DNA from 4 places in the Rhizobium sp. KDH_Rht_773_N genome. Region 1 is predicted to be linked to each of the others. Evidence: predicted binding sites of a transcription regulator. Region 1 holds the regulator's gene; each other region holds the start of a gene.
The links. The regulator LexA, encoded in region 1, represses DNA repair genes until DNA is damaged. The targets are predictions, from matches to a motif close to TGTTCNNNNTGTGTTCNG.
Positions count from the first base shown of each region.

Region 2: ACU8HS_RS09495 (ImuA family protein) is a predicted target of LexA. The motif match lies at 3,614-3,631, and genes of this name have one in related genera.
Region 3: ACU8HS_RS07785 (2'-5' RNA ligase family protein) is a predicted target of LexA. The motif match lies at 2,345-2,362, and genes of this name have one in related genera.
Region 4: ACU8HS_RS08900 (fibrinogen-binding protein) is a predicted target of LexA. The motif match lies at 2,046-2,063, and genes of this name have one in related genera.

Region 1 is NZ_CM129525.1:32,662-39,838, reverse strand. It holds gene lpxB (lipid-A-disaccharide synthase) at 1-521, shown strand, start outside; gene gltA (citrate synthase) at 599-1,888, opposite strand; gene ACU8HS_RS00190 (ComEC/Rec2 family competence protein) at 2,179-4,605, shown strand; gene lexA (transcriptional repressor LexA) at 4,586-5,311, opposite strand; gene ACU8HS_RS00180 (VOC family protein) at 5,509-6,396, shown strand; gene kdsA (3-deoxy-8-phosphooctulonate synthase) at 6,393-7,177, shown strand, end outside.
Region 2 is NZ_CM129525.1:1,878,899-1,886,075, reverse strand. It holds gene ACU8HS_RS09505 (error-prone DNA polymerase) at 1-1,193, opposite strand, end outside; gene ACU8HS_RS09500 (Y-family DNA polymerase) at 1,190-2,608, opposite strand; gene ACU8HS_RS09495 (ImuA family protein) at 2,649-3,593, opposite strand; gene ACU8HS_RS09490 (metallopeptidase family protein) at 3,755-4,192, shown strand; gene ACU8HS_RS09485 (DUF1737 domain-containing protein) at 4,195-4,401, opposite strand; gene ACU8HS_RS09480 (HpcH/HpaI aldolase/citrate lyase family protein) at 4,401-5,306, opposite strand; gene ACU8HS_RS09475 (hypothetical protein) at 5,420-5,656, shown strand; gene ACU8HS_RS09470 (VOC family protein) at 5,767-6,186, shown strand; gene leuD (3-isopropylmalate dehydratase small subunit) at 6,331-6,939, shown strand; gene ACU8HS_RS09460 (pyridoxal-phosphate dependent enzyme) at 7,002-7,177, opposite strand, start outside.
Region 3 is NZ_CM129525.1:1,524,132-1,531,308, forward strand. It holds gene guaA (glutamine-hydrolyzing GMP synthase) at 1-1,172, shown strand, start outside; gene ACU8HS_RS07780 (AAA family ATPase) at 1,550-2,269, shown strand; gene ACU8HS_RS07785 (2'-5' RNA ligase family protein) at 2,521-3,042, shown strand; gene ACU8HS_RS07790 (succinylglutamate desuccinylase/aspartoacylase family protein) at 3,112-4,173, shown strand; gene ACU8HS_RS07795 (TIGR03364 family FAD-dependent oxidoreductase) at 4,278-5,408, shown strand; gene phnX (phosphonoacetaldehyde hydrolase) at 5,405-6,184, shown strand; gene ACU8HS_RS07805 (ArsC family reductase) at 6,255-6,605, shown strand; gene ybaK (Cys-tRNA(Pro) deacylase) at 6,609-7,082, shown strand; gene ACU8HS_RS07815 (MarR family winged helix-turn-helix transcriptional regulator) at 7,083-7,177, opposite strand, start outside.
Region 4 is NZ_CM129525.1:1,748,360-1,755,536, forward strand. It holds gene ACU8HS_RS08890 (hypothetical protein) at 328-648, shown strand; gene ACU8HS_RS08895 (response regulator transcription factor) at 653-1,435, opposite strand; gene ACU8HS_RS08900 (fibrinogen-binding protein) at 2,294-3,295, shown strand; gene ACU8HS_RS08905 (hypothetical protein) at 3,433-5,490, shown strand; gene ACU8HS_RS08910 (type I secretion system permease/ATPase) at 5,516-7,177, shown strand, end outside.

The DNA of each region.
Region 1 (7,177 bases):
ATGAACTCGTCGCCCGCAACGGGCCGATGCGCTTCATTCTGCCGACCGTCACGCACAAGGAAGCGCTTGTGCGGGAGTTGACGGCGGGGTGGGCGGTCAAGCCCGACATCGTCGTCGGCGCCGAGGCCAAGTGGAACGCCTTCGCCGAGGCCGACGCAGCCATGGCGGCGTCCGGCACGGTGATCCTTGAACTGGCCCTTGCCGATGTTCCCGTCGTTTCTGCCTACAAGGTCGACTGGATCATGCGCATGCTGACCTCGGGCATCAAGACCTGGACGGGCGCATTGCCCAACCTGATCGCCGATTACGCGGTCGTGCCGGAATATCTGAACGACATCGTTCGCGGCGCAAGCCTCGCGCGCTGGATGGAAAGGCTGTCGGCCGATACCTATCAGCTCAAGGCGATGAAGGAAGGCTATGAGCTGATCTGGCAGCGCATGCGGACGGAGCGGCCGCCCGGAGAACATGCGGCCCAGATCGTGCTCGACGTTCTCGCCAACAAAAAACCCGGCCATTCCTGAACTGCCCCCCGAAGTTGGTTGTCCAACTTTCGGAGGGCAGTTCATTCTGACCGGGTTCTTTTGTCCTGTCGCAGCGCTTAGCGCTTGGAAACCGGCACGTAGTCGCGCTTCGGTTCGCCGATATAGAGCTGGCGCGGACGGCCGATGCGCTGTTCCGGATCTTCGATCATCTCGTTCCACTGTGCGATCCAGCCGACGGTGCGGGCCAGAGCGAAGAGCACGGTGAACATGGTCGTGGGGAAGCCCAGAGCCTTCAGCGTGATGCCGGAGTAGAAGTCGATGTTCGGATAGAGCTTCTTCTCGATGAAGTAGGAGTCGGTCAGGGCGATGCGCTCCAGCTCCATGGCCACTTCGAGAAGCGGATCGTCCTTGATGCCGAGTTCGCCGAGAACTTCATGCGTGGTCTTCTGCATGATCTTGGCGCGCGGATCGTAGTTCTTGTAGACGCGATGACCAAAGCCCATCAGGCGGAACGGATCGTTCTTGTCCTTGGCGCGGGCGATATATTCCGGAATGCGGTCAACCGTGCCGATTTCCGTCAGCATGTTGAGGGCCGCTTCGTTGGCGCCGCCGTGGGCGGGACCCCAGAGGCAGGCGATGCCGGCGGCAATGCAGGCGAACGGGTTTGCGCCCGACGAACCGGCCAGACGGACCGTCGAGGTCGAGGCGTTCTGCTCGTGGTCGGCATGCAGGATGAAGATGCGGTCCATGGCGCGCGACAGCACCGGGTTGACCACATATTCTTCGCAGGGAACGGCAAAGCACATGCGCAGGAAGTTGGACGCGTAGTCCAGATCGTTCTTCGGGTAAACGAAGGGCTGGCCGATATGGTACTTGTAGGCCATTGCGGCAAGCGTCGGCATCTTGGCGATCATGCGCAGGCTGGCGACCATGCGCTGGTGCGGATCGGTGATGTCGGTGGAGTCGTGATAGAAGGCCGAAAGCGCGCCGACGCAGCCGCACATGACGGCCATCGGGTGCGCGTCGCGACGGAAGCCGGTGAAGAAGCGGCTCATCTGCTCGTGCACCATCGTGTGATGGGTAACGCGGTAGTCGAAGTCCTTCTTCTGAGCGGCAGTCGGCAATTCGCCGTAGAGCAGCAGGTAGCAGACTTCAAGGAAGTCGCCGTGCTCGGCCAGCTGCTCGATCGGATAGCCGCGATGCAGGAGAACGCCTTCATCACCGTCGATATAGGTGATCTTCGATTCACAGGATGCGGTTGAGGTAAACCCGGGATCGTAAGTGAAGGAGGTCGTGTTTTTATAGAGTGCACCGATATCGATGACGTCAGGTCCGACCGTGCCTTTTCGCACGGGCAGATCGACAGATTTGTCACCGATTTTGATTGTAGCGCTTTGATCCGTCATGCTGATCCTCCGGAGTGGCGGTGGCGCCGCAAAAGCGCCATAAGAGTTAAGCGTCCTCAGCGATAGCTATATGATCGGGAAGCTAATGCCAAGTTACCGTGATGCCATTTTGTGCATCGCGGCATCATCTTTTAGGCACTGCAGCGATGAGCTGGATGCATATCAGAACACCATGATTTGACTGGATTTTTCGCTTCCCTGATTTTTCCTCGTATTTCAATCGATTATTGTTTGCTCCTTTTGATCTCAGGTTGCATTCTGCCGGTCTGCGGGGGCGGGTCCAGGCGATTATGACGGGGTTGGAGACAAGACAGCGGCAGGCGAAATCCATCGATGAAAAGATGGATTTTATTGGCGTTGCCCCGCGCGCCATTGTGACGCAACCGGTCCGGACGCAAGCCGCGACACCCTTTCCATGGCGACTGGCGGCCGTTGCGAAACGGTACGTCTCCTTGTCCGTGCATATGGCGGCCGAGGAGGCCGGTCACGGCCGCCTCATCCTCTTCTCGCCGGTCTTCCTGGGGGCGGGTGCCGCCACCTGGTTTCTGACAGGCTCGGACTTTCCGACCGTCTTGCTCGGTCTCTGCCTGCTTGTCCTCCTTGTCGCCGTCACGGTCTGCGGCCATGGCCGGACGAAATTGCGGGCGACATTGCTTGGCCTGCTTCTCTTTGCCGGCGGCATGTTTTCGGCACAGGTCGAAACCTGGCGGGCAAGGACCCTGATCCTCGATTCAGCCGTCACGACGACCGTGACCGGCCGCATCGAGCGCCGGGAAGGCGATGGCGAGGGACGCTGGCGTTATATTCTCAAGGTCAACGGCACAAGCGCACCCGAGATCAGGCGTCCGCCCGAACGCGTCTCCGTGCTGGCGCGTGGCGCGGCCCGGCCCTTCGAACTCGGCGACATCATCGAGGGCAGGGCGCGGCTGACGCCTCCGGCGGGGCCGGCGCTCCCCCATCTCAACGATTTTGCCTTCAGCGCCTATTTCGACCGCATTGGCGCCAACGGCTTCTTCTATGGGGCGCCGAAAAAGGTGGCGGAACAGTCGGAGCAGGCAGGCTCGCTCGATGAGGCCGTCCTGGAGTGGCTCTATCGCCTGAGAAGCGGCATCGGCGATCGGATCCGCTCCACCCTGCCCGGCGACACCGGGGCCTTTGCCGCCTCCCTTGTCACCGACGAGAGACGCGCGATCTCGGATGAAACGACGGAAGCGTTGCGGCAATCCGGCCTTGCCCACATTATCGCAATCTCCGGCCTCAATATGGCGCTCTCCGCCGGCATCTTCTTCGTCGGCCTGCGTGTCGTCCTCAGCCTGTTTCCCGGCATTGCCCAGGCGTGGCCGACCAAGAAGATCGCGGCCGCCGGCGCGCTCGCTGCGGTAACCGCCTACTATCTGATCTCGGGTTTTGCCGTCTCCGCCGAACGCGCCTTCATCATGATGGCGATCATGCTGGTCGCCGTCTTCTTCGACCGGCCATCGATCAGCCTTAGAAACGTGGCGCTGTCCGCTCTCGTGATCCTCGCTGTCTCGCCATCGGAAGTGCTGGGACCAAGCTTCCAGATGTCCTTTGCCGCCACGCTCGCACTTGTCGCCGGCTACGATCTCTGGAAGCGGCGGCCGATGCGTGAGAACGCTCTTGCCAGGCTGCCGATCATGAAGCCGATCTCCATGGTTGGCAGCTTCTTCGGCGGCGTTTTCCTGACGTCGCTGATCGGCGGCTTCTCGACGGCACTGTTTTCGATCGAGCATTTCCACCGCCTGACGGCCTATGGCCTGCCGGCAAATCTTGCGGCCATGCCGGTCATTTCCTTCATCGTCATGCCGGCGGGCATGCTGGCAATGCTGCTGATGCCCTTCGGCCTGGACGGCTGGCTGTGGCAGGTGGCAGGCTTCGGGCTCGATCTGGTGATCACGATCGCCAAGGCGATCGCGGGGTGGGGCGGCAATATAGATATCGGCCGCTTGCCCGGCTGGTATTTCCCGACAGCCGTCTCCGGCTTTCTGCTGCTGACGCTGCTCAGAACGGGGCTGCGGCACATGGGAACAGCAATTGTCGCGGTCTCCACGCTTGCTGTGGCCGTTCTCCCGTCCGGTGCGGCGCCCGATATCGCCATCTCAGAGGATGGCGGACTCGTTGCCATAGTCGATGGAGAGGCGATGGCTTCAAACCGTGAGAAGCCGCCCGCCTTCATCTTCGAACAATGGCAGCGGGCGCTTGCCCTCGAAGAGCACCGCAAGCCGGTAATGCTCCAAGCCGCCAAGGCGCCCGCCGCGCCTGACGGCAAACGGTTGCAGCTTTCGCCGGATCAGCAGAATGAAGCCAGAGAGGCGATGCGACAGGCAGCCGACACCGGCCCTCCCTCGCGTTTCTCCTGCCTGAAGGGCGCCTGGTGCAGCGTCGCGCTCGCCAACGGAAAGAGGCTGACCGTCGTCGACAATGCCGCCCATCTCGGGCCGGCCTGCGATACGGCCGATATTGTCGTGACCCCCGTCCGGCTGCGCTTCGACCGCTGCCGTTCCGGCGCGCTGCTCTTTACCGGCGAAACGTTGCGCAGGACAGGTTCCGTCGAACTTCGGTTCACAGCCGACGGAGTCGAGGCCACCACCGCATTCGACACGTTGCAGCGCCCCTGGATGCGTCACCGCGCCTATGACTGGCGAAGCAATACATTCGCGGACGCCGGCCTGTCACCGGTCAGTGATAGCGGCGAATGAGGCCGACGAGCTTGCCCTGAACCTTGACGCGATCCGGCGGGAAAATGCGGGTCTCGTAAGCCGGGTTTGCAGCCTCGAGCGCAATCGATGCGCCCTTGCGGCGGAAGCGCTTGAGCGTCGCTTCCTCGTCATCGACGAGTGCAACGACGATATCGCCGGGATTGGCCGTGCTGCCATTGCGGATGATGACCGTGTCGCCATCGAAAATGCCGGCTTCGATCATCGAATCGCCGCGAACTTCCAGCGCATAATGTTCGCCGGAGCCGAGCATATCGGTCGGAACCGTGATGTCATGCGTATTGTTCTGGATCGCCGAGATCGGCACGCCGGCGGCGATGCGCCCCATGACGGGAACGGAGACCGAATTGCCGTTGTCGGCGGCAGGTGCCGGCTTGGCCGAGGCGGGAGGCGCCACAGGCTGCGGCTTGCCGAGACTGCCCTCGATGACGCTCGGCGAAAAGCCGCGGCGGGGTTGCAGGCTCGGGCTGTAGGCTTCCGGCAGTTTGATGACTTCGAGCGCTCGCGCCCGGTTCGGAAGCCGGCGAATGAAGCCGCGTTCCTCGAGTGCCGTGATCAGCCGGTGAATACCGGATTTCGAGGCCAGATCCAGGGCGTCCTTCATCTCGTCGAAAGACGGCGGAACGCCTGACTCCTTCATCCTTTCGTGAATGAAAAGAAGGAGTTCCTGTTGTTTGCGCGTGAGCATGGCGTGTAACCCCAGTCTTGAAACAAATCCAGAACGGACACTATATGTTCCATATGTGTTCCGCAAGTGGCTAAATTTTCGTAAAACTTCTGTTCATTCTGTCGAGAATTTTATTTTTCGCGGCCCTTGCGCCTTCGCGCCCTTGCCTCGCAAGGCCTGCTGAAGCACATCTCCTTGTCATTGCTGGAGGGAACCCGATGCGCAAAGACAGGCTTCCGATCGATCATCTCGTCTTGCCGGTGACGGATATCGACCTTGCCCGCGAAAGGCTGGGCAAGCTGGGTTTCACGGTCGCGCCTGATGCCCGCCATCCCTTCGGCACGGAAAATGCCTGCGTGTTCTTTGCCGACAAAACCTATCTTGAGCCTTTGGGCGTCGCGAGCGTTGCGGAGAGCGAGCAGGCGGCGCGTCGCGGCAACGTCTTTGCCGCCCGTGACCAGGCATTCCGCTTCCGTTGCGGCGACGAGGGCCTTTCCGCGATTGCCTTCGCCACCGGCGATGCAAGGCGAGAACATGCCCGATTCGTCGAGGCCGGCATCAGCGCCGGTTCGCTGCTGCAGTTCGAGCGTCCGGTGAGAATGCCAGATGGCGCAGAAAGTGTTGCCGGCTTCCGGCTCGCCTTCGCCGCCGATCTCCGGGCGCCGGATTTCCTCCTCTTTGCCGTCGAGCGCGTGAACCCGTTGCCCGCCGATCGCGCCGTATTGGAAACGCATGCCAATGGTGTCACGGGTATTGCCGAAATTGCCCTGGCTGCGCCGGAGCCGAACGCCTTCGGTGTTTTCGTCCGATCGGTCGCGAGGGTCGTGTCAGCTGACGACACGGGCTTCGGGCTGCAGATTGCCACCGCCAATGCGAAGATCAGCCTGATGACGCCTGAAGGACTGGAGGCCTATTACGATCTGGTGACGCCCGATACCGATCGCGGCCTGCGTGGACGGGCAATCCTCTTTGCGGTCGGCGATCTGGCCGTGACAGAAGCGCATTTGGCTGCTAACGGGGTCACATACACACGCAAGGCCAACCGAATTCTGGTGAAGCCGGCGCCCGGGCAGGGCACGCTCTTCGCCTTCGAGGAAAGATCATGAGCACCAATACGAACTCCGTGGTGACGGTCGGCGAGGGCGCCGGCAAGGTTACTTTTTCCAATACCGGTCGCCTGTCGCTGATTGCCGGCGCTTGCGAACTGGAAAGCCGCGACCACGCGTTCATGGTTGCCGGTACCTTGAAGGAACTCTGCGCCAAGCTCGGCATCGGGCTCGTCTACAAGACGTCCTTCGACAAGGCGAACCGTTCCTCGCTGTCGAGCAAGCGCGGTGTGGGCCTTGAGAAGGGGTTGGAGGTCTTCGCCGACCTGAAAAAGGAACTCGGCATTCCGGTTCTGACGGACATCCATACGGAAGAACAATGCGCCGAGGTGGCCAAGGTCGTCGATGTCCTGCAGATACCGGCTTTCCTGTCCCGCCAGACGGATCTTCTGGTGGCCGCGGCAAGGACCGGCCGCGTCATCAACGTCAAGAAAGGCCAGTTCCTGGCCCCCTGGGACATGAAGAACGTGCTCGGCAAGCTGAACCAGAGCGGCAATCCAAACGTTCTTCTGTGCGAGCGCGGCGCCTCCTTCGGCTACAACACCCTGGTTTCCGACATGCGCTCGCTGCCGATCATGGCGGCAACCGGTGCGCCTGTCATCTTCGATGCCACACATTCGGTCCAGCAGCCCGGCGGGCAGGGGGAAACCTCGGGTGGCGAGCGGCAGTTCGTCGAGACGCTGGCGCGCGCAGCCGTTGCCGTCGGCGTTGCCGGCGTCTTTATCGAGACCCATCAGGATCCCGACAACGCGCCCTGCGACGGCCCGAACATGGTCTATCT
Region 2 (7,177 bases), 1.8 Mb from region 1:
AAGAGAAGCGTGGTCTTTGTGGGGTCGACTTCCGTGATCTCAAGACAATAGCAGATAACCGAATTCGCCGCCGAACCGCGCCCCTGACAGAGAACCTCAAGCTTATAGCGAGCGTGGTGAATGATCCTGTGAACCGTCAGGAAATAGGAAGCGTAATTCTTCTCGCCGACCAGCTTCAGTTCATAGTCGATCTGCTTGGCCACTTCCTCCGGAACGCCATCAGGATAGCGTATGAGCGCACCTGCTCTCGTCAGCCTTTCAAGCGTCTCCTGCGGCGTTTCGCCGGGATCGTTTTCAGGCGGATAATTGTGTTTCAACTCGTTCAGCGAAAAGCCCAGCTTGCCGAAAAACAGCTGCGTGTTCTCGACCGCATCTCTGTAATCCCGGAAGAGCCTGGATATTTCACGTGAATCCTTGAGATACCGCTCTCCGTTCGCAGCCAGACGGAACCCGGCTTTCGGTATTTCCACATGTTCCCGGATGGCGATGACGATATCCGAAAGCGGCCGGCGCTCGGGGTGATGATAGAGGGGTTGATTGGTCGCAATCAGCGGCACCCGGTTGCGGGCGGCAAGCATGGCAAGCACTGCAAAGGCCTGCCGGTCGCGGCCGTCATAGACCGGCGACAGCGCCATGAAGAACGCCTTGCGAAACCGTTTGCGAAATCGCTCCAGATATTCTTCGAAGGCAGGCTGGCGGCCCGGATCATTCACGACGGCCCGATCCGGAACAAGGGCAAGCATCATTTCGTCGCCCCATTCCATAAGCTCCGCTTCGGTCAGGATGCAGGTTCCCTTGACCGCTTCCTCCTTCAGATTGCCGGCGCTGAGCAGGCGGCAGAGATTTGCCCAGCCTTTCCGGTTGCGCGGATAGGCAAGCATCTCAGGCGTTCCATCCGAAAAGACGAGGCGGGCGCCCGGCTGAACCCGGATAGGATCGAGAATGATCTCCGTTTTTCCCTTCTTCTTCGCCTCGGCTAAGATCGCATCCCTGTTCCTGTATCTCTCCTCAAGCTGCTGCGCCTGGGCATGAGCCCGCACCACGCCTGCAACCGAATTCCGGTCCGCGATGCCGAGGCCACCGAGCTTCAGGCAGGCAGCCTGTACGACCATCTCTTCAGGCTTCGAGGCACCTTCGAGGAACGAGAAATTCGTCTTCGCGCCGATCTCGAAAAATGTAGGATCGGGTTTCATGCAAAGACCCCGTGCATGAACCAGCGAGGATCGGGGGTCTCACCGTAGAGGCCCTGACGGTAGATCCAGAAGCGGTGTCCGGCCTCATCCTCGATCCGGAAATAATCCCGTGCCGGGCCGTCAGCGCCGTCGATCCACCATTCCATGGCAATCCGTTCCGGCCCTTCGCTTCTTGCCACCTGATGCTGCAGACGCCGCCAGCGGAAAGTCTGCGGCGCCCCGTCAGGCACTTCGGCAAATGCGACCTCGACCGGCTCCGGCGTCGCAAAGAGCCGCAGCGGACGTTCCCCACGAAACGGCGGCGCACTGCCCTGCTCCGCCCTGCGCCGCGCCGAAAGGCTCTCCATTGCCGGCATCGTGACGACGGCGCGCTCCGGCACATGGCTCTCGCGAAGCTGGAAGCTCTGCAGGCAGTCCGCGCCGAGCCGGGCTGCGACACGGTCGACAAAACCCGAAAGCGAGATTTCCCCCTGCCGGTCGCCTTCGAAATCGCCCTGCGCCTCGCTGAACGGGTCGTGCCGCAGCACATTCAGGCGCAGGATCTCGAAACCATAGCCGGCATCGATATCGTCATAGATCACCTGCAGGCGTTCGGAAAACAGGCCGGCGACAAGCTTCGGTTCGCGCAGCGGCCGCGAAGCGCCGACACAAATGCGGAAAACCCTGCCGTCGACACGAAAGAGCACCAGTTCGAATACCCGCCCCCCGGCACCGCGCGCCTCCAGCGACGGTTTCAGCGACACGGCAACCTGTCCGGCGACGGCAAGGATCTGTTCTTCCGTTCCGATCGGCTCGACCAGACGGCGTTCGCACGAGAGGCTGGCGACAGGAAACCGAGGCGAGATCGGCTCCTCCTCGCGCCCCAGCGCCTGGTCAAGGCGCAGAAGCAGCGTCGGCCCGAAGCGGCGGGTCAGAGGCGCCCGCGGCGCATGGATGACGTCGCCGACATATTTGAGGCCGAGCTTCCTCAATGCGTCGACAGTCTGATCCTCCAGCCGCAAGGCCGCGACGGGCAGCGGCGTCAGCACACGCTCCGCCTCCTCCTCTTCCACGACGCCGCCCCGCCCGAAGCGGGAAACGGCCCAGGAAAGGCCCGGCGATGAGGAAACCGCGGCCCTGGCATCGAGCCCCATATGAAAGAGCCGCGACAGGATATCTCCGAGAAGCGCCGCCTCGCCGCCAAAGAGATGGGCACAGCCGGTAATGTCGAGAAACAGCCCGTCCTTGCCGTCGAGCGCCACCATCGGCGTATAGCGGTCGCACCAGTCGGCAACCCCTTCCAGCAGCCGGCGATCGGCTGCAGGATCCTCCTCCACGACATCGAGCGCCGGATACATGGCCCGCGCCTCGGCCACGCCCTGATCTTTCCTCAAGCCCAGTCTCTCGGCGAATTCGTCCAGCGCCGTCAGCCGCATGGCATTGTTGAGCTTGCCGGAACAGACGATGGGTGCCGCTTCAGGACGCCCTTTCGAACGCCAGGACAGCCCCCATCGCCTGCGGGAGATACGGTCCGTTGCCAGATGCGGAAAGCTGAGTGCCAGAATGCGCTGACTGTTCGCCTGGAGGACGAGCGACGTCTGGTTCGCCGACAGGGAGAAATTCGCGTTCATGAGGATTCCACTCCAGAAGAAAGGAGAGCGGGGCCGGATTGCGGCTCTTCTCCAGCGTGAGACGGAAAATCGGATTGCCGATGCTGCCGGAAAGTCTGGATCCGTTCGGCAGCGGCCGCAGGGCAGACGGCGCCGGCTCGACATGCAGGCGGAAGGCGGCACTGCTTGCCTCCTCCTCCCCCGCCTGGCGGACCAGAAAGAGCGGGCGATGGACGGCGCGCGCCCGAAGGCTGAGCCTGCGGCTTTCCGTCAGGCCGAAATGCAGGGGATTGCCACGCACTTCGAAGACGACGGCCGAGAAGGCCGCGCTTTCGATGGCAGCCTCCGCCAGCCAGAGCGCATCCTCCAGCTTGCGCGGCGCGGCATGGAAGAACCGCTCCGGATTCAGCCCGAAATCCTTAAGGCCCGGAGCATAGGGACGCCCCGCCTCCAGCGTGCCGACCGCATCGCCGATCCACAGCAGCGGCAATTGCCGGCCGGCACCCTCCTCCTGCCTCTGCAGCCGTGCCGCAACCGCCATGGCAAGTCCGCTTGCTGCTCCCGCATCGCGGGAGCCGGCCGCACGGAACTCGATGATCGCATCAAGCGGCAGACCGCCTTCCAGCGCCTCGTCGAACGGCCCTATGCCAAAAGGCAGGCGCGGCAGAATGCGCTCCGGCCGCGCTTCACGCCCTTCCGCTACGGCTTCACGTTCCGCCGCCGCAAGCACCGGCGCGGGCTTTCCTTCCAAACGGGCAATGGTTTCGCGGAGCGCAAAAAGCCGCTCGCGCGCCAGGGCGGTCTGCGCCACGGCGTTCTCTCCATTCGTCTTGTTCCTGTTATGTTCTTATGGATTCCAGAGCTCTAATGAAGAGTCAACCGGCATTTTATAAGAATTTATTCCTGCCTTTGATTCCGCACTCGAAAATCGTCGCTAAAGGTTCTATATGGGCCGCAAAGGAAGGAATATTCATGGCCCATATAGACCGGAGCGATGATTGGCGGGACCGCCATGCGCCGACGATCAGCGCCTTCGAGTCGCTGGCAATGGAGGCCTACAGCCACCTGCCGGACGAGTTTCGCAAGCTGACGACCAATCTGACCATCGAAATCGAAGACTTCCCCGATGACGAGGTTTTCGAGGATATGGCGCTGGAAACGCCCTTCGACCTGCTCGGCCTTTTCGAGGGGCGCGGCATTTCCGAGCGTTTCACCGTGGAAACCGGCGAGATGCCGAACCGCATCCGCCTCTATCGCCGCCCGATCCTCGATTATTGGGCGGAAAACGACGAGACGCTGGGCGACATCATCACCCATGTGCTGATCCACGAGATCGGCCATCATTTCGGCCTCAGCGACGACGACATGGAACGCATCGAGGCGAGCGCCGAAGAGGCGGCGGACCGCTGAACCTACTGCTCGGACAGCTTCATGTCCGGGTCGTAATCCTTGCCCTCGACCTCCTTGACGACGGCCTGGCCGCACTGCATCTGGCCGGTCGCAGCGTTGAAAGCATAGGTGGGAGAGCCGGACAGCGACCAGCCCTTGTTCAGCGCCGCCGTTACCTTGTGGCAGAAGGAGGCGTCGTCAGGACCGGTCAGGAAGCGGTAGAGTTTCATCAGGCGGGCTTTCTTGCAGAAATCAGGTGCGCTTTATGGACCAGAGCTTCGGCCTGGACAAGATGCAGCCGTTCGATCATCCGCCCGTTCGCATTGATGACGTTAAGCCCTTCGGCAGCCGGATCGGCGAAGGCGGCGATAATTGCCTCAGCCTCTGCGATCTCTTCCGCGCTCGGCCCGAAATGCCGGTTGGCGGCTTCGATCTGCGCCGGATGGATCAGCATCTTGCCCGCAAAGCCCATGGCACGGCCCTGCGCGCATTCGCTATCGAAAGCGTCACCATCCCGGAAATCGTTGAAAACGCTGTCGAGCGCATCCAGCCCGTAAGCCTTGACCGCCAGAACGACCTGCATCAGCCAGGGCACGAGATAGGTCCGCCCCGGCTGCGGCAGCACGCCCGTTTCCTTGCGCAGATCGTTAAGGCCGACGACAAGGCAATCAAGCCGCGAGCCCGGCGTGCGCCCGGATTCGGCAATGGCTGCGGCATTCAGCACGCCGCGCGGCGTCTCGATCATCGCCCAGATGCGCAGCTCCTCCGGCGCATAGGCCTCGGCAAGCAGATCGCCGATGACCATCACGTCCTGCGGTTCATCCACTTTCGGCAGAAGAACGGCATCGGGCGACAGCGCCTTCACCAGCTCCAGGTCAGCCGGCCCGAAGCCGGATGACAGAGAATTGATACGGATGATCCTTTCCTTGCCCTCGAGCGCCGGCCCGGCGAAAAAATCCTTCAGATTGTCGCGCGCTTCCGCCTTCTTCTCGGATGCGACGGAATCCTCCAGATCGAAAATAACCGCATCGCAATCAAGGGAATGGGTCTTTTCAAGCGCCCGCGCATTGATGGCGGGAACGCTCAGCACCGAGCGGCGCAGACGCAGGGAACGCAGAGGTGGTGTTCGGCTCATGGAACATTAGTGCCAAGCTTCGCAAAGCCCGGCAAGACAACAAAAAGCCATGCTTGGCTTGCAGAGAAGAAAAAGAAGGACCACATTCCTTTCTGTAGAAAGGTCTCTAACCGATGCAGAACATTCGCTCCATCTTCTTCATGCTCGCCGGCGCCACGGTTTTTGTGGCCATGCTGCTCCTGACGTTCTCGGTCACGCTCGCCGTCGGCGGCATTCTGACCGTGCTCATGGTCGGCCGCGCCCTCTCGATGAAGATGAAGCCCGCTCCTGTCCGCGCCCGCGCTCGCACCGATGGCAAGCGTGAAATGCGCATCTGGAACGACGGTCGCGGCACGATCATCGATCTCTGATCACCCTCGCCAAAAATTCTGACCGGCATTGTCGGCTCACATCCCCATGTTACGTCCTTGAAGCGACCAGGCATTCAGCCGGCACTTTAAAAAACGAATGGAGGATGAGCATGGACGCGATGGAGAGCAACGAGACCAGGATGCCGCCGGTCAAGAATGGCCTGCTTCCCTATCTGACGGTCGATGGCGCGGTTAAGGCCGCGGAATTCTACAAAAAGGCCTTCGGCGCCGAACAGGCCTATCTCGTACCGCCGGACGAGAGCGGCCGCACGATGCATGTCCATCTCTATATCAACGGCAGTTCGCTGATGCTGTCGGACGCCTATCCCGAATACGGCCACCCCTTCAAAGGCCATGAGGGCTTCGCCATCCAGCTGGTCATCGACGATATCGATTTCTGGTGGGAGCGCGCTGTGGCTGCCGGCGCCGAAGTGGTCATGCCGGTCGAACTGATGTTCTGGGGCGACCGCTACGGCCAGCTTCGCGATCCGTTCGGTGTGCTCTGGAGCCTGAACGCACCGTCGAAGTAAAAGCCAGGCAGCGGACGTTCACAATCGGCAGGCCGCGCGAAATACCGTGCGGCCGCCATCGCGAAAGATTCTTCTTCATTTCGCCGGAAAACTGGAATAGATGCAAAATTAGAAAGTACGTTTTGCTGAAATGGAGCATGGGTCATGGATAAATTCGTGAAGCTCACGGGCGTTGCCGCCCCTCTGCCGGTCGTCAACATCGACACCGACATGATCATTCCGAAGGACTATCTGAAGACCATCAAGCGCACCGGCCTTGGCAAGGGCCTTTTCGCCGAAGCCCGCTACAACGAAGACGGTTCCGAAAATCCCGATTTCGTGCTGAACAAGCCGGCCTATCGCGAGGCCAAGATCCTGGTTGCCGGCGACAATTTCGGCTGCGGCTCCTCGCGTGAACATGCGCCGTGGGCACTGCTCGATTTCGGCATCCGCTGCGTGATCTCCACCAGCTTTGCCGATATCTTCTACAACAACTGTTTCAAGAACGGCATCCTGCCGATCAAGGTCAGCCAGGAAGACCTCGACAAGCTGATGGACGATGCCGAGCGCGGCTCCAACGCCATTCTGACCGTCGATCTCGAAAACCTCGAAATCACCGGCCCGGACGGCGGCTCGATCACGTTCGATCTCGACGAATTCAAGCGCCACTGCCTGCTGAACGGCCTCGACGATATCGGCCTGACCATGGAAAAGGGCAAGGCGATCGACGAATTCGAAAAGAAGAACGCCGCTTCTCATCCCTGGGCCGCTTGAGCCCCATCGAATGGCCTGCCGATCAAGCCGGGTTTTCGCCCGGCTTTTTCTTTGACCACAGCTCAGAGAAACTTCTCTTTCCAGGCATTGAGTTTTTCGAGCGACACGCCGATGCCGCCGCAGACTTCGATCAGCGGATTGTCGAAGCGCGACAACAGGCCTGCATGCACGTCGGCAACGGCAAGGGCCGCACCGCAGGCCGGCTCGACCAGGATGCGCTGTGCATCGGCAAATTTCA
Region 3 (7,177 bases), 1.5 Mb from region 1:
GCCATCAGGTCTGGATGAGCCATGGCGACCGGGTGACGAAACTGCCCGAGGGCTTCGAGGTTATTGCGACCTCCTCCAACGCGCCCTACGCTTTCATCGCCGACGAGAAGCGCAAATATTACGGCGTGCAGTTTCATCCCGAGGTCGTGCATACGCCCGACGGCGCCAAGCTGATTGCAAATTTCATCCACAATATCGCCGGCATCAAGGGCGACTGGACGATGTCGGCCTACCGTCAGAAGGCGGTTGAAGACATTCGCCGCCAGGTCGGCGACAAGCGCGTCATCTGCGCGCTGTCCGGCGGCGTGGATTCGTCGGTCGCAGCCCTGCTCATCCATGAGGCCGTCGGCGACCAGTTGACCTGCATCCTCGTCGACCACGGCCTGATGCGCAAGGACGAGGCGGCCGGTGTCGTCGCCATGTTCCGCGAGCACTACAATCTGCACCTGATCCACGTCGATGCCTCCGATCGCTTCATCGGCGAGCTCGAAGGCGTTTCCGACCCGGAAACCAAGCGCAAGATCATTGGCCGCCTGTTCATCGAAACCTTCGAGGAGGAGGCCAGGAAACTCGGCGGCGCCGATTTCCTCGGCCAGGGCACGCTCTATCCCGACGTGATCGAGTCGGTCTCCTTCACCGGCGGCCCTTCCGTCACCATCAAGTCGCACCATAATGTCGGCGGCCTGCCGGAGCGCATGAAGATGCAGCTCGTCGAGCCGCTGCGCGAACTCTTCAAGGACGAAGTGCGCGTGCTCGGCAAGGAGCTCGGCCTGCCCGACAGCTTCATCGGCCGCCACCCCTTCCCGGGTCCGGGCCTTGCCATCCGCTGCCCCGGCGGCATTACCCGCGAGAAGCTCGAGATCCTGCGCGAAGCCGATGCGATCTATCTCGACGAAATCCGCAAGGCCGGCCTCTACGACGCGATCTGGCAGGCTTTCGCCGTGCTGCTGCCCGTCCAGACCGTCGGCGTCATGGGCGACGGCCGCACCTACGAATTCGTCTGCGCATTGCGCGCGGTCACGTCGGTCGACGGCATGACGGCGGATTTCTATCACTACGACATGGAATTCCTCGGCCGCGCCGCCACCCGCATCATCAACGAAGTCCGCGGCATCAACCGCGTCGTTTATGACGTAACGAGCAAGCCGCCCGGCACGATCGAGTGGGAATGACGGGCAAGTCACCGTCATGACGAACTCCGTGCCGCCGGCGTAACAAGGCTCGTCCGAGGCACGGAAGGCAAGCTGCGGGCGACCTTTGCCGGCCGGCCGGCGTGTTTCATCGGCATGGCGGCCAGGGCCATATCATCGAGAGCGGCTGCCACGGCGGCCCAGCATTCGGGCAGCGCGACGGCGAGCGCGCAGCGGTTGGCGCGTGCCCTCTTCGATCGCCCCAGAAAAAATCAACCTCGGACAGCATGATAAAACAGCGCCACGCAAGGTTGCTGCCTGACCTTTTCGTCTCATCACTGCGAAAGCTGCTGTTCCTTAAAGCCCGAGACGCGCCTCTCCCAGGGATGACCGCCGCAACCTTCAACCCGAGGTAATCGATGCCAACACTTACATTTGCGAATACGAAAGGAGGGGCCGGCAAGACGACGGTCGCCCTCGTTCTTGCCACAGAACTGGCTCGCCGTGGCCATCGCGTTTCCGTTCTCGACGCAGACCCTCAGCAATGGGCCACGCGCTGGCGCCAGCTGACCGGTGAGGCGGCCGAATTCGCTGTCATCTCCAACGTCACCGAGGACACGATCGAACAGCAGATCAAGGACCTCAAGAAGCGCGGCGGCTACATCATCGTCGACCTGCCGGCCGGCATGAGCCCGCTGATGGCCAAGGCCATCGGCTTTTCCGATCACGTGATGGTTCCGGTGCAGGGCTGCGCCATGGATGCCGTCGGCGGCGCACAGGTGCTCGATATCATGAAGCAGCTTGCCGCCCAGCACGATATCCGCATTCCGCACTCGGTTGTGCTTACCCGGATCAGCTCGATCATCACCACGCGCGCATTGCTTGCCGTCAAGGGCCTGCTGGCAATGCAGCAGGTGAATGTGGTCGATACCGCACTGGTCGAACGGGCCGCCTATCGCGACATGTTCGTCTCCGGCGGCAGCCTCTACACGATGGACCCGGGCCGCGTCAGCAATCTCGACAAGGCGCAGGACAATGCCCGCCTGCTGGCAGACGACATTCTCCGCCTCGTGCCGCCGAAGGCAGCGCGCGCCAAGTCGCCCAAGAAGACGGCCGAGCCGGTCAAGGACGCCGCCTGAGGCATTCTGGTTCATCCGACATTCGCAAACGGCTGCTTTTCGGCAGCCGTTTCTCTTTGATTATTTTACGGCAAATGTTCCCGTTTTGTTCTTGACGGGGCGAATGGCCCTGATAAGTTCCTCCTTGTACGACAAGGAGGCGGACGATGTAGTCCGTAGTTCAGATGCCTCATTTTCCGCTCGACCCGAATGGTTCAGATTCCCGAGAGAATTCCGGCCTCGTCGGCAAACGTCACGACAGGCTGTTCTTCATGCTCCGGCCAACCAGGGAGGCGGCATCCGAAGCGCTGGAGATCGCCCAGGCCTATCGCCACGCCCGTTCACTGTCTGCACCGTCGCGACCGCGCGAACTGCTGCACGTCACGCTGAACGGCATCGGCGCTTACCGCAGGCTGCCGCAGGATATCGTGTTCGGCGCCGAACAGGTGGCGGCGACGGTGCGCGCACGTCCGTTCGAACTTGTGCTCGACGAGGTCATGAGCTTCCGCCATCCAGGCGAACCGCAGGCCTTTGTCATCTGCGGCAGGCAGGAAAACGAGGCGCTGCTGGATCTTCGCCGCCAGATACAGGAGGGCCTGTACGAGGCGGGATTGCCCTATAATCTCGGCGGCCATCTGACGCCGCACATGACGCTGCTCTACGATCGCAAGACCGTTCTGCCCGAAAAGCTCGACCGGCCGGTCAGCTGGACCGTCCGGGAATTCCTGCTGATTCACAGCGTCTACGGAAAGGGCGAGCATAACGTGGTCGGCCGTTGGCCGCTGCTTGCCTGAGCTGCGCTTGCGCGACGGGCGAAGATTCGCATAAGACTCCGACCCCAATGCCTCAATGCGGAGAAGACAGTGGACGTTTCAGAGATCATCATCCCAGGCGATACGCCCGGCATCGAATGGCGGTTGCCGGTCATCCGTTTCAAGGGAAGCGATCCTGCGGCGCCCAAGGTCTATATCCAGGCGGCGCTGCACGCCAACGAACTGCCGGGAACGGCACTGGCGCATTTCCTCTGCGGGATGCTGCGGCAGGCCGAAAGCGCGGGGCGCATCGCCGGCGACATCACGCTCGTACCTCAGGCCAACCCGATCGGGACGGCGCAGTCGCATTTCGGCGAGCTGCAAGGCAGGTTCGATCTCGGCTCGCGGACCAACTTCAACCGCGACTTTCCGCTGATCTCCGTCCTGGACCGGCCGGAGCTGGTTGACGAACTTGATAAGTATCCGGCTACCGATCGCCTGAAGCGGGAGCTGATCCATATGGCGCTCGGCGCCGATCTGGTGCTCGACCTGCATTGCGACGATGAATCGCTGCAATATGCCTATATCGACGAAGCCTTCTGGCCGGAAGCGGCGGACCTTGCCGGCGCGCTCGACATGCAGGCGGTACTGCTTTCGGACGGCGAGAGCTCCGCCTTCGAGGAAGCCGTCGGCTTCGCCTGGAAATACGAGGCGCCGGGCGAGCGCAAGGCGAAGCTTCCGGGCAAGCTCTCGGTCACGGTGGAGCTGCGCGGATGGCGCGATGTCTATTCGGGCACGGCCGAGAAAGATGCCCGGGGCCTGCTGCAATTCCTGATCGGGCGTGGCGTCGTCATCGGCGAAGCCACCGCAGCCGCCACCTTTTCCGGGCCGGCCGTGCCGCTCGACAATGTCGAGATCCTGCGCGCGCCTGAGGGCGGCACCGTGCTGTTCCATCGCACTATCGGTGAACGCGTCCAGGAAGGAGAGCTTCTGGCGACAATCGTTACCCGGCCCGGCTTTGTCGAGGGCGACATCGACATCCACGCGCCGCAGGACGGGCTGCTGCTGACGCGCATCTCCGACCGGCTGGTGCGCCGGCGCGGCGACCTGATGAAAATTGCCGCCGACCGGCCGAGCAAGGCAGCGCGAAAGGCCGGCACGCTGGAAGACTGAAGCGGCGTTCTTTTCCACATGCTGATGTAAGGCTGCGCGCAACTGTCACACGGGCTTCAAGAAAATCCGCCAAGCCGTTGCAGACATGTTGCGAAGGAGCTTTCATGCCGCATTACGACATTGCGATCGTCGGCGCGGGGATCGTCGGGCTGGCGCATGCGCTGGCGGCGGCAAAGCGCGGCAAGCGGGTCGTCGTTGTTGACCGCGACGCACAGGCAAACGGCGCGTCGGTACGCAATTTCGGCTTTGTGACGGTGACCGGCCAGCAGGCCGGCGACTGCTGGGAGAAGGCGCGCCAGGCCCGCGATATCTGGGCCGAAATCGTCGACGACGCCGGCATCGACGTCCTGCAGCGCGGGCTGCTGCTGGCCGCAAGGCTCGACGAATCCGAAGCCGTGATCGATGCCTTCCTGCGCACGGAGATGGGCGAAGGCTGCGAAAGGCTGACGCTCGACGAAGCGCGGCGGCTCGTGCCGGCCCTGCGGCCGGAGGCGGGGCGCTTCACGCTCTACAGTCCGCACGAATTGCGGGTCGAATCCCGCACGGCCATTCCCCTGCTCGCCCGCTATCTCGAAGTCAAATACGGCATCGACTTCCGCCGCTCGACAGCCGTGCGCGCCGTGGAGCCGCCGCGCGTGGAAACCTCGACCGGAGTGATCCAGGCGGAGACGGTGATCGTCTGCCCCGGCGATGATTTCAAGAGCCTGTTTGCGGACCGGATCGCCGCCTACAACGTCACCCGCTGCAAGCTGCAGATGATGCGTGTGGTCCCGGCCCAGCGCGTTTCGCTCAGCACCGCCGTCATGTCCGATCTCGGGCTTGGGCGCTATCTCGGTTATGCCGAACTGCCGGAAGCGACGGCGCTGAAGGCGCGGCTCGACCGCGAATTCAAGCCGGAGCGGGAAAACGGCATCCATCTGATCGTCACGCAGTCGGAAGACGGCTCGCTGATCGTGGGCGACAGCCATCACTACTCCGAAACGCCCGATCCTTTCGGCCTGGAGCGGGTGGACCGGCTGACGCTCGACGAAATGGACGCCGTGCTCAATCTTCCGGGGCGCTTCATCACCGAGCGCTGGGTCGGCACCTATGCGTCTGCCCCGGACCGCTGGCGGTTTACCGACAGGCCTTCCGACGCGCTGCGCATCGTCATCGTCACTGCAGGCTGCGGCGCCTCGACCGCCTTCGGCATCGGCGAGGAAACCATCGAAGATCTTTACGGGAGCGCAGCATGATGCAGTTCAAGGCAGTGGTCTTCGACTGGGCCGGCACAGTCATCGATTTCGGTTCCTTTGCACCGATGGGCGCCTTTGTGGAAACCTTCGGCAAGTTCGGCGTCGAGGTGACGATCGCCGATGCCCGCAAGCCGATGGGGCTTCCCAAGCGCGCGCATATCGCAGCGATGCTGGCCGAGCCGCATATCGCCGCCCGCTGGCAGGCCGCGCAGGGGACAGCTGCCGACGAGGCGGCCATCGACCGCGTCTACGAGCTTTTCGTGCCGCTGAACGAAGCTGTCGTGACCGACTATTGCACGCTGGTGCCGGGCGCGACCAAAACCATCGAATATCTGCGCGAACGGCGGATGAAGATCGGCTCGACCACCGGTTATACGCGCTCGATCATGGAGCGGGTTCTGCCGCTCGCTGCCGAACAGGGTTATACACCCGACAATCTGATCTGCGCCGACGATCTGCCGCTTGGCCGGCCGACGCCGATCGGCATGTATAAGTGCTTTCTCGACCTGATGGTCTATCCGGCCTGCGCCGTGCTGAAGGTGGACGATACCGAACCCGGCATTGCCGAAGGTGCCGCTGCCGGCTGCGTAACCGTCGGTGTGACGCTCTCCGGCAACGAGGCGGGCCTGACGCCCGAAGAGCTGGATGCGTTGTCGCCGGAGGCACGCGCCGACCTGCACAGGCGGATCGGCGAGAAGCTGATCGCCGCCGGTGCCGATTACATCATCGAGACCGTGGCCGACCTGCCGGCGCTCATCGAAGAGCTTGAGGGATAAGCGCCAGACGGCGTTTGCAGCGCTCATCCGGCATGATATCTCCCTGCCGAAACAGGGAGATCGAACCGGCATGGCCATCACCATCTACGGGATCAAGAATTGCGACACGATGAAGAAGGCCCGCAGCTGGCTGGACAGCCACGGCGTCGCCTACGCGTTTCATGACTACAAGGCCGTCGGCATCGATCGGGCGCATCTGGAACGCTGGACCGACGAGGCCCGCTGGGAAACAGTGCTGAACCGCGCCGGCACGACCTTCCGCAGCCTGCCGGACGCGGCGCGCGAAAACCTTGACCGCGAGAAGGCGATCGCCCTGATGCTCGACCAGCCTTCGATGATCAAGCGGCCGGTGCTGGAAGCGGACGGCAAGCTGCTGATCGGCTTCAAGCCGGAGAATTACGCGCAGACGTTCAAGGGCTGAGCCATGTCGAAGACCACCCGCGCCACCCAGGTTCTCACGCAGGCCGGAATCGCCTTCACGGTCCATACCTATGACTATGATCCGAACGCCGAGCGTGTCGGGCTGCAGGCGGCCGAGGCGCTCGGCGAGGAGCCGCATCGCGTCCTGAAGACGCTGATGGCGGAAGTGGACGGGAAGCCGGTCTGCGTTGTCGTACCGTCCGACCGCGAGGTCAGCATGAAAAAGCTTGCCAGCGCCTTTCGCGGCAAATCGGCCAATATGATGAAGCCGGCCGACGCGGAGCGGCTGACGGGCTATCATGTCGGCGGCATCAGCCCCTTCGGGCAGAAGAAGACCGTTCCCACCGCGATCGAAGAAACCGCGCTTGCCGAGGCACTGGTCTACATCAATGGCGGGCAGCGCGGGTTGCAGGTTCGGCTGGACCCGAAGGACGCGCTGAAGGTGCTGAAGGCGGCCGGCGCGCCCTTGATCGCCTGATCAAAGGAAACGCGCGAGCAAGGCCGTTATGGTATTCGCCTCACGCTCTGTAAGCCTGCAGCCGATATTCGCCTCGATGGATTTCGCGTAGACCG
Region 4 (7,177 bases), 1.7 Mb from region 1:
TAGGCTCCCCCTTCTTCCGTCTCGATAACTTCAACGTGAAGTAGTATCGATCAAATAACCACCCTGGCTATTCTTCGGATAGTTGCACCCATGGTCAAAATGATAGGAGGATATCAGGTCAGGTCAACTTGAAAACGCTAGAGCAATTCTAAATAGCTATAGTATTAAACTTTGGAATTCGCTTGATTAATCCCCCTCAACGACTATGGTGCCAAGCCTCGGTCCGACCGCTCCTGCGTCAGTCGATGAAGCCAGTTTAGGGAAGTGGCCGGGCAGTGCTGTGCGAGGGCGCGTCGCAATTGCCCTGATGATATAGGGGGTTCTTCGATGACGGCTGACGATCGCATGCATGGCAGAGCGCCATGCGGTTTCAGCTCTCTGGTTTTGGCGGCGACGGTCGTTCTCTCGGCTTTCGGACCGATGTCATGTGCGGTAGTCGATCCGGCGATCGTAGGCAGCACGGAGAAGAACGTCGTTGTGGCAAGTGCGCCACGTGCCGCGAAGGACTTCCCCGATGCCGCCGAACCAAAGACCGCGCCGGCGAAAGTGAGCGCCGCGATCTATCCCGGTTCCGCGCCGTATATCTGCTCGCCGAGCGGGTTCGGCCAGAAATCGCGCTGCTTTGCCCGCACGTCCCGGACGGACTGATGGCCTAGTGCGGCCACCTGCCGGAGAGTTCGCCGTTGTCCGACGTGTCGTTGAAGAAACGCGAGGCCGCTTCCGTGCGATTTCTCACATTCATCTTCTTGTAGATATTGCGGACGTGGACCTTCACCGTGTTTTCGGACAGGTGAAGCTTGTCGGCGATAATCTTGTTCTGCGTGCCCTTACAGATAAGGTCGAGGATCTGCACCTCGCGCGTGGTCAGGGCCGCCATGCTGTTGCGGCGAAGCTTCAGGGCATTGGCGCGCGCTGCATCGACGGACTTGGTCTGGTACAGCGAGGGCTCGAGCTGGGCCGTCGCCCGATTGGACAGACGACCTAAAAGTGCGGATGGAAAATGTTCGCCGCCCTTCATCAGCAAATCGATTGCCGCCATGAAGACATCCAGGCGCAGGTTGAGCGGCAGGACGCCATCGACGACACGCGCCTCGACAAGGCGGCTGATATAGGGCTCCATCATGTCGATGGCTTCGACGACGAGGCCGATCGATGCGTCCGGACGGTTTTCGCGAACGACCTGCAGCGCATCATGCAACTCGGCGCCGGCGACGTGATAGAAAAGGACAAGCCGCATATCCTGAATATCCTTCTCGGATATGGACTGCGCGCTCGATACGCTTACGACATCGAAATTCGGGAATTTCTTTGCGAGTGCCTCAACCATGCACTCCGAGAACAGATCCGCCTTGGCGATTACCAGGACTGTTTCCCCGTTCGGGCTCAGTCTTCTTGCCTGATCCGAATCTCCTACTTCCGACCCAACCATGAACATATACGCCTCCCCTAGCGCTACACTATACTCAAACTCGGAGCATCTACTCCCATTGGCGCGATGACGGGTACTACATGCCGACGAACATTGCCCCTAGGCATGTGGCCGCCTTATCTTTTAGGCATTTCTTAATTATGGTAATATGGATTTCAAAGGAAAGAAATGGCCCAAATGGGTTAGTTGTCAGGAACTTCTATTTATTTTTTGCCACTTTATGGTTGCATTTCCGACCAGAAACATCCTGGCGGGCGGTATTTCAACTAGATTTCGGTATAAAGCAGCATGTATTAGTTCGGGACATACGAAATCGAAGTGGTATTGCCAGACGATATTTCAAAATAAGACGGAGAACCTTCCGGGCTTAACTTCGCGGTATCGCAAACAGTCGGAGCTGCCGGTTTGCGAGGCACTGCCGCATTCGTAAACGGCTTCCGCCGGGCCTTCGAGCCGGCATGGGCTTAATTACAGTATTGAACCGGCTTTCAGATGCCTTAGCCCGAATTGATATCTATCGGGACCCGGATTTTTGCACCAATCTATGACGGTTGCCAAAATGGCGACGTGAAAATCAAGTATCGGCATGTGTTTTTGATACTTGGTCTTCTTTCGAGGGAACTCAAAAAGAAGTTGAACTGCCTTGCTCGCGCTCAAAACGAGTCCGGGATCGGATCTGTGCGCCTTTGTACTGCTTAAGCACAGTCCCAATACAGAATTTGGACAACAAATCGCAATGAACTGCAGATGAAGAGGTACCGCGTCCATCTGCCGATGTTAACGTATTGGAGCAAGCGCGAGCAAAGATCCCATTTGAGATGAGAGGGACTTCGAAAGCTGCTCCAATTTTTTGGAGGAACAGCAATGTCTTATGACCCCAAGCACGGTTCCGATGACGACACCGTGAAGGTAGGCGCGTTGGCCGACGGCCTTTCCAGCGCCATCAATTCAACCGATATCGATGACGATTCCACGGGCTATGTCGGCGGTATCGCTAACGGCGACAATCGCAACAACACCGACAACAGCACGGACGTCGACGTCAAGGCCCATATCGATCTCGACGTGAAGACCGACAACGGCGACAACCGCGACAACGAATACGACTGGAGCTACAAGTCGGACGACGACACGAACACCAAGACGACCACGATCAACGACAACGACACGACCACAACCACGAAGTCGGATTACGACTGGAGCTATGACGCCAAGTCGTACAGCGACGACGACGTCGACATCAAGACGGTCACGGATACGGAAACCACCACCAAGACCGACACCGATATCGATACCGACATCAAGACCGTCACCGATACCGACACCAAGACGACCACGGACAGCTACAACACCAGCGACAGCTTCAACAAGACGGACACGGACTTCGCCGTTATCGAGGATGTCAAGGACTTCGGGAACCTCGGCGTGGCCGGCCATGATCTTACCTTCAATATCGGCGACGACTTCTCCTTCACGCTCGACGTCAACAACATTCTCAACGATTCGCTGAACGGTGCAGGCAACGATACCGGCTTCAGCATCGTGCAGGCAAACCATCTCGCAGACCAGGATGAGGCCTGGAACGTCAAGATGGACAACGCCGGCGCTCAGAACCAGCTGAGCGCGAATGCAGGCACCGCGCATGGTGCTGACGGCGTCGACATGGACGGCAAGGGCTGGGATCTCAAGGCAGGCGACGACGTTGCAGGCACTTCGACGGCAGATGCTTCTGCAATCCTCGCCAATTCGGGCTTCCATCTGGAGCTCGTGCAGGGCGCGAACATGCTCAGCAACGCTGTGGACTCCAGCGTCATCGGCGGCAACTCGCACGCCTCCGACGTCGGCGAAGATACCAGCGGACAATAACCTCCAAGACCAAGAAAGGGCTGCACCGGCTTCGGCCGGTGCAGTTTGAATGCTTGCGTACGAATTGACGAACAGCGCGGCTCCCGCAGAAGGACGTCGCATGGCCGGTCGTTTCTTCGATAGGGAGGGCCAAGGCAATGCAAATCGAGAAATTCTCAGAAATCATCGCCCATTTCATCGGCATATTCGAAACGATGACCGAAGAGATGCGGCTGCGCACAGAATTGACCGAGGGAGCCGGTCCTGCCGAAAACAATCCGACGCTCGACGACCTGACCGCCAGAAGCCCGGCATTCGCTTCCGATCTCGCGCTCAAAGACTACGATCCCGACGTCAACTACCGCAGCGTCAGTTACGACATCGTCTATGGCGGCCCGCGCCGGTTCGGCAGTTCCTTCGAGGAAAGCCTCGACAAACTGTCCGAAATCGCCCACCGCGACGTACCGCTGCCACGTTTCGGCAGTCCGCAGGACATCAACATCGAGGACGAAGAAGAACTGCAGGTTTTCGATGGTCCCGGATCGGTGATCGGTTACACCACGCAGGTCAACGTTCTCTACGACGACGACTATCTCGACATGACCGACGGGCATCATGCCCCGCGCGATACGAGCTTCGTCACGGAAAAACTGGCCGAATTCAGTTCAAAGGTCGAGATATTCTCTCCCTTTTCCGATCTGCACAGAACCGACACCCACGAGGGGATCAAGCAGATCGCCGCGGACATGGAAGCCTATATCCAGGATAAGGAGGATTCCGGCCAGACATCGCTCGGCACGGGTGAGCCGCCGGCGGACAATCCAAATGACCAGGTGCACGATTTCGTGCTGGCGGGCGACGAGATCACCGGAACCTACATGAACGGCAAGCTCGTTTCCGAGGTTCCGGTGCTGGACGATCTTCTGCCGGACCGCGGTCTTGCCCAACCGCCCGAAGACCCGGACGAAAGCCAGACATCCGTCGAGCAGCACGACCCGGCTTCGAGCAGCCTGGAGGTCACTGCCGGCGCAAACCTCGTCGCAAACATAGCGTCCGTCGTCAACACTGCGGTGATCTCTTCCGTAACGGCTGTCATGGGCGATTATCACCAGATCGACGCCATCACGCAGGTCTACGCCTACAGCAACAATGACGACATCGCCTCGGTGTTCCAGTCCTCCGCCGATTCGAACGCGGGCGCCGGAACCGCTGCCTACAATATCGCCAGCTTCGAACGCGATGCGTACGAAGCGCCCCAGCCGCAGACAATGGTCGATGCGCAGGGCGATCCCATCTTTCCGATGGCCTGGCGTGTCAGCGTCATCGAGGGCGACGTAACCTTCGTAAACTGGATCGAGCAATATCATTTCGTCAGCGACAACGACACCATGACCGTTACGACGAGCGGGTCGCAAGCCACCGTTCTGACCGGCGGCAATACAACGCTGAATTTCTCGTCGTTCTTCGAAATGGGCCTGCAATACGACCTCATCATCGTCGGCGGCAGCGTCTACGACATCAACAGCATCACGCAGATTTCACTTCTCTACGACAACGACTGGGCGCGCGCCGAAGACGGCGCGGAGGGCGATGCCACCGTCCAGTCCGGCGACAACCTCATCTGGAATTTCGCGGCGATCCACAATGTCGGGGCCAACGACCGCTTCGAAACGATGCCCGACTACATGCACCAGGTAGAAGAGGGCATCCAGGATCGCGATCCGACAATGCCGCAGGGCTTGTCCACCGATATCAATTTCCAGGGCTATCTCGGCCTCAACGTTCTCTATATCACCGGCAACCTCTTCGACATGACGATCATCAAGCAGGTCGCGGTGCTCGGAGATTCCGACGATGTGACCCAGGCCGCGGCCGAGCTTCTGGAAAATGCCCAGGATGCCGTGGTCACGATCGATACGGGCAGCAATACCGTCGCCAACATCGCTGAAATCGTCGACTATGACAGCTTCGGCAACACAACCTATGTTGCCGGTCAGCTCTATTCCGACGCCATTCTCATTCAGGGCGGGATCATCGAGCACGACACGACCCAGCCCGAAACGGCAGGCGAAAGGCTTGCCAATGAAGTCATCGCCTTTCTCGATGACGACAGTCCCCAAGGCGCTGATAACGGCGACGCCGTCATCAATAGCGGGCAGGATCCGTCATGGTCCTCCGCCCACCCCTCGGATGTAATGCAAGCCGTGGTCGCGTGACCTGCGTATCTTGGGAGAGACCGCGATGAATCAGATCTCGAAACAGATTTTTGCCAATGGCAGCGCGCTCGACCTGGGTGGCGAGAAGCCGTCGCCGGGAGCGGCGAATTCGCAGGAGGTCCTGACGCAGGCCTGCGTTTCGGCCATCGATGACGCCGTGGATCATCTTCGCCAGTTGACGCGCACGGCGCCTTCCTGCCCGCCTGAAATCGAGGCTGTCGAGGCTGCCGCTGAGGAGAAAGTGGATGAAGTGCAAGCCGTGACGCCGACCATGCGATCCGACGGGCCGCTTTCCGGCCACGACATGCCCGCGGCCAGTGCCGCCGCAGAGCCGGAAATACGGCCGCAGTCCACCGAGGAATTGCGGGCGGCACCAGACCTTCAGGCACGGCGGGCGCCCGATGAGGCCGACGAACTCAAGGCCAAACCGGACATTCCCTTCGCCAGGACGATCGAGGGCGACACCGGTCCGGTGAAGGAAAACGAGCGCCGCCTGCGCGCTGGCGGCGGTGGCGGGGGCGGCAAGGAGCCGGACTTCGGCGGCGGCGGGGGCGGGGGCGGCGGCGGAGCCAGCGGCTTCCACAAGCGCAGCGAGCCGGTGAATTTCGCCTTGAGCCTTGCGCGCGGCATTGCCGTCATCAGGCGCAACCTCGCCATCGTGATGGTCTTTACGATCGCGATCAACGTGCTGTTGCTGGCGATCCCGCTCTACCTCTTCCAGATTTCCGACCGCGTCCTGACCAGCCGCTCCATCGACACGCTGGTGATGCTTTCGATCGTGGTGGTGGGGGCTGTCCTGATACAGGCCTTCCTGGATTCCGTCCGACGCTTCATCCTGATGCGAACCGCCGTGGAACTGGAGGTCCAGCTGGGCGCCCCGATCCTGAGCGCGGCGGCGCGCGCCTCGCTGCACGGGAACGGCAAGGACTACCAGATCCTGCAGGACCTTCAGCTTCTGCGAAGCTTCCTGACGTCAGGCACGCTGATCGCCTTCCTCGACGCGCCGCTGATGCCGCTCTTCGTGATCGTGGTCTACCTGGTGCATCCGCATCTCGGCATCATCATCATGGTCTGCTGCGCGGTGCTGTTCGTAATCGCTTTCCTGAACCAGAAATTCACAGCCAAACAGTTCGCCGAATCCAACAGCTATCTCAGCCGGGCGAACTTCCATCTCGATTCCATGTCGCGCAATTCGCAGATCATCAACGCGCTCGCGATGATTCCCGAGGCGGTGAAGATGTGGGGCCGGGAAACCGCCGGCTCGCTGAAATCGCATGTGCAGGCACAGGACCGGAACATCATCTTTACGGGGGTTTCCAAAGCCTGCCGCATGATCACGCAGATCGGGCTTCTCGGCTGGGGCGCACACCTGTCGCTGTCGGGAGAGCTGACCGGCGGCATGGTCATCGCGGCCTCGATCATTTCCGGCCGCGCGCTGGCCCCGATCGAAGGAGCCATCGAAGGCTGGCACCAGTTTAACCGATCGATCGCAGCTTACGGCCGCATCAAGAACCTGCTTTTGAACTCGCCGCTCAATTTTCCGCGGCTGCGTCTTCCCAACCCGGAAGGACGGCTGGACGTGGAACGGATCCTCTTCGTTCCGCCGCCGCAGAAGAAGGTGATCCTGAACGGCATTTCCTTCTCGCTGAAGAAGGGGGAATCGCTGGCGATCATCGGCAATTCCGGC